Linked DNA regions of Flammeovirga yaeyamensis. The protein of the gene in region 2 interacts with the protein of the main gene of each other region in a pairwise test. Links are inferred from orthologs where the notes say so. Each region holds a gene or a part of one and is shown on either strand. Other genes may lie near its edges.

Region 1 (7,545 bases), 610 kb from region 2 along the record:
AAGTTTAGATCATATAATCTATTGGCTACCTCAAATACACCATTTAGTACATTTTCTAGTTTGAAATAAGGCTTTAGCGCTTCATCATCGATCGCAAATTTTTCCTTCTTCAGTTTTTCTGACCAAAATGCCCAATCCCAACGATTGACAGTAGTTGCTCCGTTTGCTTTAGCATAAGCAATTACATCTTCAACTTCCGCTTCCGCTGCTGGTCTAGCTTTTTCCTGAAGGTCGTTTAAGAATTCTACGACTGCATTAGGTGAAGTCGCCATTCTTTTCTCTAAAATGTAATCGGCATAATTATCAAAGCCTAATAATTTTGCTTTCTTGTTTCTAAATGACACCAATTGTTTTACAATCTCTTGGTTGTCGTTATCGTGACCATCGAAACATCTGCTACCGAAGGCAAAGAACAATTCCTTTCTTAACGCTTCGTTCTCAGCATATGTCATAAATGGAATATATGACGGATATTGAAGTGTAAATACCCACTTGCCTTCCATTCCTTTTTCTTTAGCTGACATCGCTGCTGCTTCTTTTACGGCATCAGGAAGTCCGGCTAATTCTTCTTCTTTTTCAACGATCATCGCATAAGCATTTGTGGCTGCCAATACATTCTCGCCGAATGTAAGCGATAACTTAGAAAGTTCAAGATCAACTTCTCTTAATTGACCTTTTAGCTCTTCGTTTAATTCTGCTCCATTGAGTGCAAAGTCACTGTAAGTCTTCTCTAACAGTTTCGCATCTTCAATATCAAGACCCAAGGTATCTTTTTGATTATAAATTGATTTTACTTTTTCAAAAATCCCTTGGTTTAGTAATATATCGTTTCTAAGTCCACTTAATTTAGGTGATACTTCTTGCGCTATTTTTTGAATTTCATCATTCGTTTCTGCTGAATTCAAATTAAAAAATATGCTGCTTATCTGCCCCAATAAATCAGAACAATGCTCTAAATCTACTATAACACTTTTAAATGTAGGTTCTTCAGAAGACGTTTCAATCTTCTTGATATTTTCCTTGGCTAATGAGATTGCATGATCAAATGCAGGGATAAAATGTTCTTCTTTGATTAATGAAAACGGTGCTGTTCCATCAACAGTTTTAAAAGGTGCTAATAAAGGATTTTGCATCTTTGGTATATATATTATTTGCTTATAAACACGTATAGCCTTCCACACAAGGCGAAAGGCTATACAATATCGTAATCTTAATCTTATTTTCTAATTCATTCGAATATTCTTTGCAGCATTTGCGAAAACTTTATATTTCCCTCCCATTTCTGTGAGTACATGTTTCCACAAATCGTCTACAGGATAATCTAAAATCTCAGAAAGTCTCATGTTAGAAACCATCCAACTGTCCTCTTTCAATTCAGAACGAAGTTGAAACTCATCCCAACCTGCATATCCCATAAAGAATCTACAGTTATTGTTGTTCAAAAGTCCTTTATTGTTCAGTACTTGAATCTCGTTGTAATTACCTCCCCAATACAAACCATCTTTTAAAGGAATGGCATTGGTGACATCTTTAAATTTATGAATATAATGTAATGTATCCTGTTCTACAGGTCCTCCTACATAAATAGGTGAATCTATGGACAAACGGTTTTCCACTTCTTCGATAGTCACTAAAGATGGCTTGTTTAAAATCAGGCCGAATGAACCCGTATTTTCATTATGTTCACACATGATGATTACCGATCGTGAAAAATTACGATCTTTCATAAAGGGCTCTGATATTAACAAGTCACCACTTTCTATAGGGCGGGTTCCAAAGTTGATAGTAAAATCCATAGCAGAAGGGAATTAAATACATTTTCAATGCATGTTCAAGTTATTTGAATTGATATGATGCTAATTACTTGATAGATCATGCTCAAAATTACTGGTTGTATATCACTATAAATTACCAATTGATACTTTTGTTTACAAAAATCTAAAAAGTCTTAAAATTTCATGATTTTAATTTCTAAAATTCATTCAGAAATGCAAAAAGAAACAGTAGTAATTTCTAAATTTTACAGACAATTCTTAGAATATTACAATAATTAAGCATTTTCATTGGTTTGTGGGCTTTATTTAAAAAAACACATCAAATTTATTGAAGCAACTACTTACTATCCTCTTTATAGAAATTATGTTTTCCGATCTATTTACATCATTTACTTCTTCCTTCCCGGAGAGGAATATCATTCCTCCCTTAAGAGGACGGATTGTTCACCCTTAAGAGGAATAGAGCTCCTCCCTTAAGAGGAAACATTGTCCTCCCTTATCTAATTGATAAACAACACTACAACTGAGTTTTTACCATCTATCCTTCTTTACATCAGCTTGCGTTATGCGTAAAAATTTATCGACAATAATTCAAAATGTATAAAAAAGTAACAAAATTGATTGTAAATTAGCAGATCAATTGCAGGATAGATTTATATAATGGATTATTTAGAAGGATTAAACCCACCTCAGCGTGAAGCTGTAGTGACTATGGATGGCCCAATGATGATCATTGCCGGTGCAGGATCAGGAAAAACAAGGGTATTAACCTATAAAATTGCTCACTTGATTGCCAACGGAGTAGAACCGTTCAATATTCTTTCTCTAACCTTTACCAATAAGGCATCAAGAGAAATGAAGGAACGTATTGTCGATGCTGTAGGCGATGATGCTAAGAATTTATGGATGGGTACTTTCCACTCCGTGTTTGCTAGAATTCTTCGTTTTGAAGCGGAGAAAATCGGTTATCAATCCAACTTTACTATTTATGATTCTGAAGATGCTAAATCAGTGATCAAAGGAGTAGTAAAAGATTTCCGTCTAGACGATAAATTATATAAACCAAGTGTAGTTTTATCTAGAATCTCCTCGGCAAAAAACAATTTGATATCTTGGAGAGCTTACGAACAAAATAACGACTTACGTTTAGAAGACGAAGCTTCTGGAAGAGCTAAAATTGCGGAGATTTATAAAGAATATGCTATTCGTTGTTTCAGAGCAAATGCGATGGATTTCGACGACCTCCTTTTTAATACATCCGTTTTATTCCAACAACATTTAGATGTCTTAAACAAATATCAAAGTAAATTTAAATATGTGCTTATTGATGAGTTTCAAGACACCAACGTCACCCAATATTTTATCACCAGAAAATTGGCGGCAAGAAACCGTAACATCTGTGTGGTAGGCGATGACGCACAATCTATCTATGCATTTAGAGGGGCAAACATCCAAAACATCCTCAACTTTAAGACCGATTACCCGGAATTAAAGGTGATCAAATTGGAGCAGAATTACCGTTCTACACAAACCATTGTAGAAGCAGCCAACTCTGTTATTGCACACAATAAGAATCAATTAGAAAAAAATACATTTACTCAAAATGCTATTGGCGAACGTATCGAAGTATTCCGTACGCCAACAGATTTAGAGGAAGCACGTGGAGTGGCACAAAGTATACAGCAAGCGATGATTAAGGATCATATTCCTGCTTCTGATATCGCCATTCTTTATCGAACGAACTCTCAGTCAAGAGCTCTAGAGGAAGCTTTGGTAAAGTTATCTATTAAAGCTCAAATCTTTGGTGGACTTTCTTTCTATCAGAGAAAGGAAATTAAGGATATGATCGCTTACTTGAAGTTTGTGACCAACCCAAAAGACGAAGAAGCTTTTAAAAGGATCATCAACTACCCTAAAAGAGGAATTGGACCGACAACGGTAAACAACCTTTTTGTAAAAGCGGCAGAGAACAAAATGGGCATTTGGGATATCGTTGCCAATGTCAGAAAGTTCTTTGGAGGTCGTGTGGCGACACAAGTGGAGAACTTTGCCAATATGATTAAGGTCTTCCAAATGCAATCAGAACAAAAGAATGCTTTCGAGACCGCATCATTTATTGCCAAAAACTCTGGTATTCTAAGAGAGTTATACGACGACAAAACGCCTGAAGGTAAAAACCGATACGACAACTTACAGGAACTTCTAAACGGTATACAAGGATTTACTGATGATCCCGAAAAAGAAGATAAGAGTCTAACAACTTATTTAGAAGAAATCTCTTTGATCACCACTCAAGATAAAGAAGATGTTTCAGATGCCATCACCTTAATGACCATCCACATGTCGAAAGGTTTGGAGTTTGATTACGTCTACCTTGTTGGTATGGAAGAGAATCTTTTCCCTTCTCAAATGATGTTGGAGACAAGAGAAGACCTGGAAGAAGAAAGACGTTTATTCTATGTGGCAATTACTCGTGCCAAGCAGCGTCTGTACATGTCTTATGCCTTGCAACGTTACCGTTTTGGTAAAACCATTATGTGTGACCCAAGTAGATTTATAGACGAAATTGCTCCTCAATACATTAGTATGAGAAGAAGCAGTATTTCGGAAGACTTAGGTCCTGGTAGCACACCTGGCTTTTCTAACTTTAGATCTTTAAGACAACAACCTTCCAACTTTATCAGAAAGGCGGTGAAGCCAAAGGATGATCGTCCTTTCCACCCATCAAATACTGATAATCTTACTATTGGACAAACAGTAAGACATACAAAGTTTGGCGATGGTAAAGTAGAAAAAATCTCGGATGAAGGTTTAGACAGAAGAGCGATCATCAATTTCGAAGAGGTGGGTAAAAAGACCTTAATCCTTACTTTCGCTAAGTTGATGATCCTAGAAGATGAATAATCATTTATTTCATATAGTATATTACTTGATTTAAATAATTGTATATTTATGTCAAGACAAGGTCCCACACTTTGATGTGGGATTTTTGTACTATAAAACTACCGAACGTAAATACATGAAAGCCTTTATATATATATTCCTCTTACAAGGAATCACTTTTTCCCTTTTTGGTCAAGACATCAAACCCCCTCCCTATTTTTTAGAATTTATAGAGGAAAACCCTACTAAGTTTCACCTTACTTATAACGATAATTCAGGTAAAGTAATAAAATGGCGTGATAACGAACTGTCTACTGTTGGAGGATTAGTCTATTGGCTTTATGTTCTTGAATATACAAGACAGGTAAGCAATGGTACTGTAAAACCAAATGAAAGAGTTCCTTTGTCTGAAATTCAAAAATTCGATGCTAGCTCGAATAAAATGAAATTCTTTCATGACTATCTGCATTACAAAAATAAATTACTTAGAGAAAAGGTTAGGCTAAGTGAAATAGCCAGTGGTTTAATTCATTTCACCACAGATGCCAATGGAGATTATTTGATGAGTCGCCTAGGTATGGATTCGGTGCAAAGAGCCGTTGGTACCTTCCATATGCACAATACCACTACTCTATTTCCTATATCAAGTGCTATGATTCATGTTCACAATCCTTTCCAAGAAGATGAAAAGGAATTTATCCATAGAATCAAGAACGAAAACTTGGGTGAATTTAGAGAGCAAGTATATCAACTCTATGATAGTTTAAATAATGATTCGCTTGGCGTCCTCAAGGACTCGTTTGTTTTTGATTCTGAAAAACACAAGACTTATGCAGCTTTATTAACCGGTCACATGCCTATGGGTATTGTATCCGATTTTAATATCTTGATACAAAATATCAATAACCGTTCGAACGAAGTTTTCTGGAAAGAGAAAATGAAAGAAGAATGGATAAAAGTAGTGGAAAAACCATTAATGGAAGATCCGACAATGGCAAAGCATTATAAACATTGCGGTAGATTGGTATACTCTACGGTAAACTCAGTATCTATTTCATTGTACGGTACTTTTAAAAATGGTAGAACAGCACAACTCACTGCTACATTTGAAGATTTAACTGAAACAGAACATATAGACTTGGCTTTATCAATAAACGACTTTGGTTTCTCTATGATTGAAAATAGAGAATATCTACAGAAAGTAATTGATAAAATCAGCCTTATTCGTCTAAAGAAATAATATGATCTACGACAACATTATTGTAGGTGGCGGTCCTATTGGATTAGCCTGTGGTATTGAAGCAGAAAAAAAAGGATTGTCCTACCTTATTTTAGAAAAGGGGTGTTTGGTCAACTCCTTGTATCACTACCCTGTGAATATGACTTTTTTCTCGACATCCGAAAAATTAGAAATTGGTAATGCTCCTTTCGTTTCCCATAATCACAGACCGGTAAGAAGAGAAGCCCTAGAGTACTACAGAAGAGTACAAACCACTTGGGATCTCAATATTCACCTTTTTGAAAAAGTATTGAATGTTGATAAGTCATTTAACGAAGAAGAGGTCTATAAAATAAAAACATCAAAAGGCGAATATCTAGCGAAAACGGTCACAATCGCTACCGGATTTTATGATATCCCTAACTTAATGCATGTTCCAGGCGAAGATCTACCTAAAGTAAAACATTATTACGACGATCCTCACCTCTACTCTTTTACAGATGTTGCGGTTATTGGTGGTGCGAATTCGGCCATTGATGCAGCCCTTGAAACGTATCGAAAGGGAGCAAATGTTACTTTAATAATAAGGGAAGAGGAAATTAACGATAGAGTAAAATATTGGGTAAAACCAGATATTGAGAACAGAATCAAAGAAGGGAGTATTAAAGTATTCTTCCAACATGAGGTAAAAGAGGTTACTCCTACTGAGATTATTATAGAAGATATGAACTCAAAGGAATTGACTCGTCTATCGAATGACTTTGTTTTGGCCATGACAGGTTATCAGCCTGATTTTGACTTTTTACAGCGTATCGGGATTACCTTATCAGATGACCATATCAAAGCCCCTGAATACAATACCAATACACACGAGAGCAATCAAGAAGGCATTTACCTTGCAGGAGTAGTTTGCGGAGGAATGAAAACAAATTCTTGGTTTATCGAGAACTCGAGAGTTCACGCAGAAATGATATACGAAAACATCCATCTTAAACTAAAGAAATAATGAGTAGTAATATTTTTATTACAGGTACTAGCAAAGGCCTTGGAAGTGGTTTTGCAGAGTATTACTTAGAAAAAGGTGATCGAGTATTTGGGTTAAGCAGAAGTGCTGCCCCACAACTTGATACACAAGAGAACTATACACATACTTTATCTGATGTTTCTGATTTTGATCAGATAAAAGAAAATATTCAAAGCCTTCTTAGTGGAGTAGATCACTTACAAGTTGTGATTTTAAACGCTGGAATACTTGGAGAAATTAAAGGCATAACTGAAGCTTCCATTTCAGAAATGAAAGAAGTAATGGATATTAACCTTTGGGCTAACAAAATAATACTGGATACTTTATATGAAATGGGTATTGAGGTAAACCAAGTGGTTGTCATCTCTTCTGGTGCTTCTATCAATGGAAATAAAGGATGGTCAGGTTATTCTATTTCTAAAGCAGCTGTAAATATGTTAGTCAAATTATATGCTGCTGAGTACCCTTCTACACATTATACCGCTTTAGCTCCAGGATTAATTGATACTGGAATGCAAGATTATTTGTGTGAAGTTGTAGATCACGACAAGTTCCCAAGTATGCAACGTCTTAAAGAAGCGAGAGGAACAGATGTGATGCCTAAACCTAAAGAGGCGGCCAAAAGAATTGGAGATATTATTCCA
Region 2 (7,394 bases):
CTTTAACAATTTGGGAAGCACAGTTTGGTGATTTCTCAAATGGTGCTCAAACAATGATCGACCAATTCATTACTTCAGGAGAAAGTAAGTGGGGTAGATCAAATGGTTTAATAATGTTACTTCCTCACGGCTATGAAGGTCAAGGACCTGAGCACTCGAATGCTCGTCCGGAAAGATACCTTCAGTTAGCTGCTGAATACAATATTGTATTGGGTAATTTTACTACTCCAGCCAACTTCTTCCATGCGATTAGAAGACAGTTAACTTGGGACTTTAGAAAGCCATTAATTGTCATGACTCCTAAGTCAATGCTTCGTCACCCTAAGTGTATTTCTCCTGTTGAGGACTTCACAAAAGGAAAATTTGAAGAAGTTTATGATGATGCTTCAATAAAAGATCCTAAAAAAGTAGAGAAAGTGTTACTTTGCACCGGGAAAATCTATTATGACCTTCTTGAGAAGCAAGAAAAGGAAAATAGACAGGATGTTGCAATTGTTCGTGTAGAACAATTACACCCATTCCCAGAAAAGAAAGTTAACGATATTCTTAGTAAATATTCGAAGCATACCTCGTTGAAATGGGTTCAAGAAGAACCTGTGAACATGGGTTATTGGACGTATATTTTGAGAGCCTACAGAAACGAAGAGCAATTGATTAAGATGAGATTAGTATCTCGTAAACCAAGTGCATCTCCTGCAACTGGCTTCCCTAAAGTTCATAAGAGGGAGACAGACAGAATCGTTACTGCAGCTTTCGAATAAGAAAGAACCTATTTAATTATAAAATTGATCATGAACATTATCAAAGAAGTAGCATTTGATTCTCCGGAATACCTTAAAGCAGTTGAATTACGTGATGAGGTTTTAAGAAAACCTTTAGGGTTAGAATTTTCTAAAGAGGAATTATCTGAAGAGTTCGATAGCCATCATTTTGTGGCAATGAACGATGAAGATGAGGTGGTTGCTTGCTTAGTTTTAAAACCAATCTCTCCTCAGGAAGTTAAAATGCGTCAGGTAGCCGTAAAGGATACACAAAGAGGAAAGAATCTAGGTTCTTTGATGGTGCAATTCTCTGAAGTATTCGCTATGGATAATGGATATGAACTGTTGACAGTTCATGCTAGAGAAGTAGCAAAAGGATTCTATGAAAAATTAGAATATACTGTAGAAGGTGATCAATTTGAAGAAGTGGGAATACCTCACTTCAAGTTTATCAAAAAATTAGTCTAGAACTATCGTGATGGGGGATATTCCTCCATCACCCAAAATAATAAAACTATGAGCTTACAAATGACCGTTCCAGCTGTCGGTGAATCGATCACTGAAGTAACCGTTGCAAAATGGTTGGTAGAAGACGGCGACACTGTAGAACTAGATGATGTTCTATGTGAACTAGAATCAGACAAAGCAACTTTCGAATTAGTAGCAGAAGCAGATGGCGTCATCAAGATCGCTGATACTGCACAAGAAGATGCTGTTTTAGAGATTGGTGCATTACTTTGTACTATTGAGGAAGGTGAAGGTGCTCCAAAAGCTGCTGCAGCTGCAGAAGCGGCTCCTGCTTCAACAGATGCTCCAAAAGCAACTGGCGAAGTATTGGATATGGTAGTACCTACAGTGGGTGAGTCTATTTCAGAAGTAACTATTGCGACTTGGGCAAAAGAAGATGGCGATTTTGTAGAATTGGATGATCTTCTTTGTGAAATCGAGTCAGACAAAGCAACTTTTGAATTAACAGCTGAAGGACAAGGTATTCTAAGAGTTATTGCTCAAGAGGGTGATACATTAGAAATCGGTGCTCCAATTTGTAAGATTGAAATTATGGAAGGTACTGCTCCTTCTGAGGCTTCATCAGAAGCGGCTCCTGCAGCAGCAGCTCCAACAGCAGCTGTATCTGGAAACGATACCTATGCAACAGGTCATGCATCGCCAGCAGCAGCGAAAATTTTAGCAGAAAAAGGGATCGATCCTTCAACAGTTAAAGGAACTGGCGTTGATGGTCGTATCACTAAAGAGGATGCTGAGAAAGCACAAAAATCAGCTCCTGCTCCTAAGAAAGCAGCGGCATCGAAAGAAGCAGCTCCAGCAGCACCAACTGCTGCTCCAGGCGAAAGAGTTCAAAGAAGAGAGAAAATGACTGCTCTTCGTAAGACAGTTTCTCGTCGTTTAGTTTCTGTGAAGAACGAAACGGCAATGTTGACTACATTCAATGAAGTCGACATGAAACCTGTAATGGATCTTCGTAAGAAGTACAAGGAGATGTTTAAGGACAAGCACGAAATCGGATTAGGTTTTATGTCGTTCTTTACAAAAGCAGTAACTGTAGCACTTAAAGAGTGGCCTGCAGTAAATGCATACATTGATGGTAATGAGTTAGTATATAACGATTACTGTGATGTCTCGATTGCCGTATCAGCACCTAAAGGTCTTGTAGTTCCTGTCATTAGAAATGCAGAGTCTTTAAGTCTTGCAAATATTGAAAAAGAGGTAAGACGTTTAGCGTTAAAAGCTAGAGATAACAAATTGACAATTCCAGAAATGGAAGGAGGTACATTTACTATTACAAATGGTGGTGTATTTGGTTCGATGTTATCAACGCCAATCATCAACGCTCCTCAATCAGCTATTTTGGGTATGCACAACATTGTGGAACGTCCAGTAGCAATCAACGGAGAAGTTCACATTCGTCCAATCATGTATGTGGCATTATCATATGATCACAGAATTATTGATGGTCGTGAGTCTGTTAGCTTCTTGAAGAGAGTCAAAGAGTTATTAGAAGATCCAATTAGACTATTATTGGATGTTTAATCAATAGACATTTTATCAAAAGGACTACACATTGTTGTAGTCCTCTCTTAAATTTTACACAACAAACATTTGAATCTTCTTAGCTTACTATTAAGATTCTTAAAAATACCTTTTATAGGAAAGTTATGACATACGACTTAACAGTTATCGGTTCCGGTCCTGGCGGTTATATTGCTGCAATTAGAGCAGCCCAATTAGGAATGAAAGTAGCGTTAATTGAAAAATACAATACTTTAGGAGGAACATGTTTAAATGTTGGATGTATTCCATCAAAAGCGCTTTTAGATTCGTCTGAATTGTATCATCAAGCTGTTCACCGTTTTGCTGATCATGGTCTTGAAGTAGAGACACCAAAGATTGATTTTGGTAAAATGATCGCTCGAAAAGGTGAGGTAGTAAAGCAAACTACAGATGGTATCGGCTTTTTGATGAAAAAAAATAAAATTGAGGTTTACCAAGGTTTCGGTTCTTTTGTTGATAAGAACACAATCAAAATCGATGGTGAAGAATCAAAAGTAATCAACTCAAAAAAGACAATTATTGCTACAGGTTCTAAGCCAGTGATGTTACCATTTATCGAATTCGATAAGAAGAGAGTGATTACTTCTACAGAAGCTTTAGAGCTAAAAGAAATTCCTAAGCACCTTATCGTGATCGGTGGTGGTGTAATTGGTCTTGAATTAGGTTCTGTATATGCTCGTTTAGGCGCTGAAGTAACAGTAGTTGAATACGCAGATTCTCTTATCCCAACTATGGATGTAGCCATGGGTAAAGAAATGCAAAGAGTATTAAAGAAAGAAGGATTCAAATTTAACTTAAAAACTAAAGTTGAATCTGTAAAAGTGGAAGGTGAAGAAGTAGTTGTGAAAGCTACGGATAAGAAAGGCAAAGAAGTAGAAATTAAAGGTGATTATTGCTTAGTTTCTATTGGTCGTCGTCCTTACACTGATAAATTAAACTTTGAAGAAATCGGTGGTAAACTTGATGCGAAAGGTAGAATTGAAGTAAATGAAAACCTTGAGACTGCTGTAGAAGGAATCTATGCAATCGGTGATGTGATCAAAGGAGCAATGTTGGCTCACAAAGCTGAAGAAGAAGGTGTATTCGTAGCAGAACACATCAATGGTCAAAAACCACATATCAATTATAAATTGATTCCAGGTGTTGTATACACATGGCCTGAGGTAGCTTCTGTAGGTTATACAGAGCAAGAATTGAAAGAATCAAAGAGAGCTTATAAAGCGGGTTCATTCCCATTCAGAGCATCAGGTAGAGCAAGAGCATCTATGGATATCGATGGATTGGTAAAAGTACTTGCTGATAAGGAAACGGACGAAATCTTAGGTATGCACATCATCGGACCACGTGCTGCAGATATGATTTCTGAAGGGGTTGTTGCAATGGAATACAGAGCGTCTGCAGAAGATATTTCTAGAATGTCTCATGCTCACCCTACTTATTCTGAGGCTATCAAGGAAGCTTGTTTAGCAGCTACAGGAGATAGAGCATTAAATATGTAATTATCAAACGAAGAATATATCTGATCTATTCAGACAAAAGGTCGCCATTTGGCGGCCTTTTTTTATGTCTCACTTTTTCTCGTTCATAGAATTTCATTCAATGTCATAAACATAAATTGAATGAAAGAATATTAAAATATCTAATTCAGGTTGTTTGAGTAGCCAATAAATATACTTTTGATAGAATAGAATGTTGAATATGACCTATATTAATTCAAAAAGGTTAAATAAAATCAGTGTTATTTTCTTTTTGGTCAAAAACAATTTTTTGATGTGAAGGAAATGACAAAATAGATAAAAGAGGAAATTTTTAAATGTTAAAAGCTAAAAACAACCTTACTATCTCACTAAATGTAATCATTAATTCAACACTCTGTCAGGTGTTTTATAACACTCCAAATTTACTTAATTACAATTAACTACTTGATCGAAAATGAGAAGAGTAACTACAACGATCTTACTAAGTTTATTATCGTTTTGTGTTTTAGCAAATGGTATTAACGACAATGAAACGAAAAAAGAAAAGAAAAAGGATGAGGAAGTGAAGCAGGGGCAATTGTACATGGCACCATTGCCTGTATTAGCATCAAACCCAGCTTTTGGATTTATTTATGGATTTGCTGCATCAGGTGGTATGTTCTTGGGAGATCCTAGTACTACGAAAATGTCAAGTGCTTTAGTTACGGCGACATATTCTACTAAAAAACAATTGATGTTCACCATTAAATCAAATGCTTATTCAGCAAATAATGAGTGGTTCTTCCAAGGTGACTGGAGATTATTTTATTCTTCACAGCCTACATATGGTTTAGGTACAGGTCCTCAATCAGATATCTTAGTAACTGAAGATGGAGGTTTCAAATTAGGTGATTATAAAGATGGTGTTCATGAAGGAGAACTAATGGAATTTGATCTTGTAAGATTCCATCAAACAGCCTTAAAGCAAATTAAACCAAATGTATATTTAGGTTTAGGATACCACTTGGATATGTATTCTAATATTAATGATCAATTACTTGATTTGGAAAGCGATCCTCAAGTAATCACAAACCATTATGCTTATAGCCAAATTCATGGTTTTGATCACGAAGGTTATACAACATCAGGTGTGTCATTAAACGCGGTTTATGATAGTAGAGATAATGTAGCAAACCCTTACACAGGTCGTTTCCTTAATGCACAGTTTAGATATATGCCTACTTGGTTAGGTAGTGATCAGACGGCTTCAACATTATGGTTGGAATATAGAGACTACTTCAGTCTTTCTAAAAAGAACCCAAGAAATGTATTGGCAATTTGGACGTATGGTAACTTCCATACATCAGGTAACTTACCCTATATGGCATTGCCATCTTTAGGATGGGATCAAATGGGACGTTCCGGTAGAGCATTCCCTCAAGGTCGTTTTAGAGGTAATGATATTTTCTATTCTGAGATCGAATGGAGAATTCCAGTGCCAATCATTCAAAGAAATAAAGATTTGTTAGGAGCAGTAGTTTTTGCTAACTGTACAACAGTATCGTCACACGATTTGAACGTACAATTATTTGATCATTTAAAAGCAGCAGTCGGTGTGGGTGCTAGAGTAATGATTAATAAGAGATCAAGAACCAACTTAGCATTAGATTATGGTTGGGGTTCAGATGGTGCAGGAGCGTTTTACTTGAGCTTAAACGAATACTTCTAACCAAGAGAATACTTAAGCAAAGATGTTAGATTTCTAAAAACGATAAACCCCGATAGTTTTACTACCGGGGTTTTGTTCTTATAGACTTTTGATCTCTTTTAATGTTACAATAACAGGTTCATTGCCAAATCTATTTTCATCTTCTCTTTTCTTGAAACCGTTAAACCAAATCCATTTATTATCCTTTTTAAATATGCCAGCAATTGACTTATAAGGCTGATCTGATTCATGTATTACGGCATGTCCTATTAATGGATCAGGTAGTAGTTTTTCATCTACTTTAACAATACCAATTTGAATTTTTGCCTCAATTTTTTCGGAAAATAAATTAAACAATAAAACTTCAATGCCATCAAATTTATACAGACCATTCAAAGTGATTTCATTGATGTCTTTCATATATATCTTTTCAATTTTTAAAGGTGTATCTTCTTTAAAAAAATAATCTGCTGAAAAACTTACAATAGCATCAGCTAATTGAGGATTACTTACAAATAGATTCTCATTTTTTATAAATTCATTTGTATTAACATCATTATAATATTGATCATAATCTTTAAAATCAGTACTCTCAAATAATTGTGTAATTAACTTTTTCTTATCCTCAAAGAGCAAATTATCATTTTCAGTTTCTATATTATACTCTTGTAATTTTTCAGTATACCATTTGCTATCATATAATTTTATTACCTTCTCGAAACCTTTATAGATTTCATCAGAAGAACCATCTAGAATTCGTCTAAGCCAGAAACCACTTGCTACTTGTGGACTATAATAAGTGTTTGATCGTTTTTCTGGTCCTAATGGATGTTCATATCCTTTGATATTAGAATAATACTCTTGTAAATAATCAGAAGCTTTTACATTCTTATCTACTGTAAAATGATAATATTCTTGTGCTTGTATAATGGGCGAAAACCTTTGAATAGATAAATATGACTCGACACTTAGTCTAAAGTATCTTTTCATGGTTAAATGATAGATTTCTTGATAAGTAAACTGATCTAATAGATCATTAGGGTTTGGAATTAAATTGGAGTGTATCCACTTTATAGGCTCTGGGTTTACAGTGGTAAATGGAAGCTCTTTATTAGGTTGTTGTATATTAGTTCCTAAAAAATTATGTGTCCATTCATTATAATATCTTTCATTTTCCGATTGATATTTAAAACACTCCACAGCCTTAAGATATCTTAGAATCCCTTTATAAAAATCAGAGTGTCGTAATAAGTTATTATGTCCTTGATAATAAGTAGTTAGATAGTTTTGATTATATTTTTCTAAACTACTTGCATTTTCAATTTCATCATAATAGAAAGATTGATTTAATACCTGATCGTACAAGAAATTTAGATTTTCTTTAGGGAAAGTATCAGG

Evidence for each region.
Region 1: the proteins of lpdA (region 2) and KMW28_RS06630 interact in binary tests that used the Escherichia coli proteins (3 or more experiments, as listed by UniProt). The link is inferred for Flammeovirga yaeyamensis from one-to-one orthologs.

Annotation. Positions count from the first base shown.
Region 1 is NZ_CP076132.1:1,708,621-1,716,165, reverse strand. What follows is about bases 2,083-5,057. They hold KMW28_RS06630 (ATP-dependent helicase), read left to right. Parts: upstream 2,083-2,435; coding sequence 2,436-4,679; downstream 4,680-5,057. Other genes in these bases: KMW28_RS06625 (hypothetical protein), read left to right, coding at 4,795-5,057. Outside these bases: KMW28_RS06640 (M3 family metallopeptidase), read right to left, coding at 1-1,133; KMW28_RS06635 (YqgE/AlgH family protein), read right to left, coding at 1,224-1,727; more of KMW28_RS06625, read left to right, coding at 5,058-5,898; KMW28_RS06620 (YpdA family putative bacillithiol disulfide reductase), read left to right, coding at 5,900-6,883; KMW28_RS06615 (SDR family NAD(P)-dependent oxidoreductase), read left to right, coding at 6,883-7,545. UniProt on the Escherichia coli protein: A helicase with DNA-dependent ATPase activity. Unwinds DNA duplexes with 3'-5' polarity. Translocates on single-stranded DNA with 3'-5' polarity. Initiates unwinding more efficiently from a nicked substrate than double-stranded DNA.
Region 2 is NZ_CP076132.1:2,313,961-2,321,354, forward strand. Bases 2,309-5,132 are described here. They hold lpdA (dihydrolipoyl dehydrogenase), read left to right. Parts: upstream 2,309-2,935; coding sequence 2,936-4,330; downstream 4,331-5,132. Other genes in these bases: odhB (2-oxoglutarate dehydrogenase complex dihydrolipoyllysine-residue succinyltransferase), read left to right, coding at 2,309-2,810; KMW28_RS09000 (BamA/TamA family outer membrane protein), read left to right, coding at 4,764-5,132. Outside these bases: KMW28_RS08980 (2-oxoglutarate dehydrogenase E1 component), read left to right, coding at 1-761; KMW28_RS08985 (GNAT family N-acetyltransferase), read left to right, coding at 792-1,229; more of odhB, read left to right, coding at 1,278-2,308; more of KMW28_RS09000, read left to right, coding at 5,133-6,017; KMW28_RS09005 (hypothetical protein), read right to left, coding at 6,096-7,394. UniProt on the Escherichia coli protein: Lipoamide dehydrogenase is a component of the glycine cleavage system as well as of the alpha-ketoacid dehydrogenase complexes.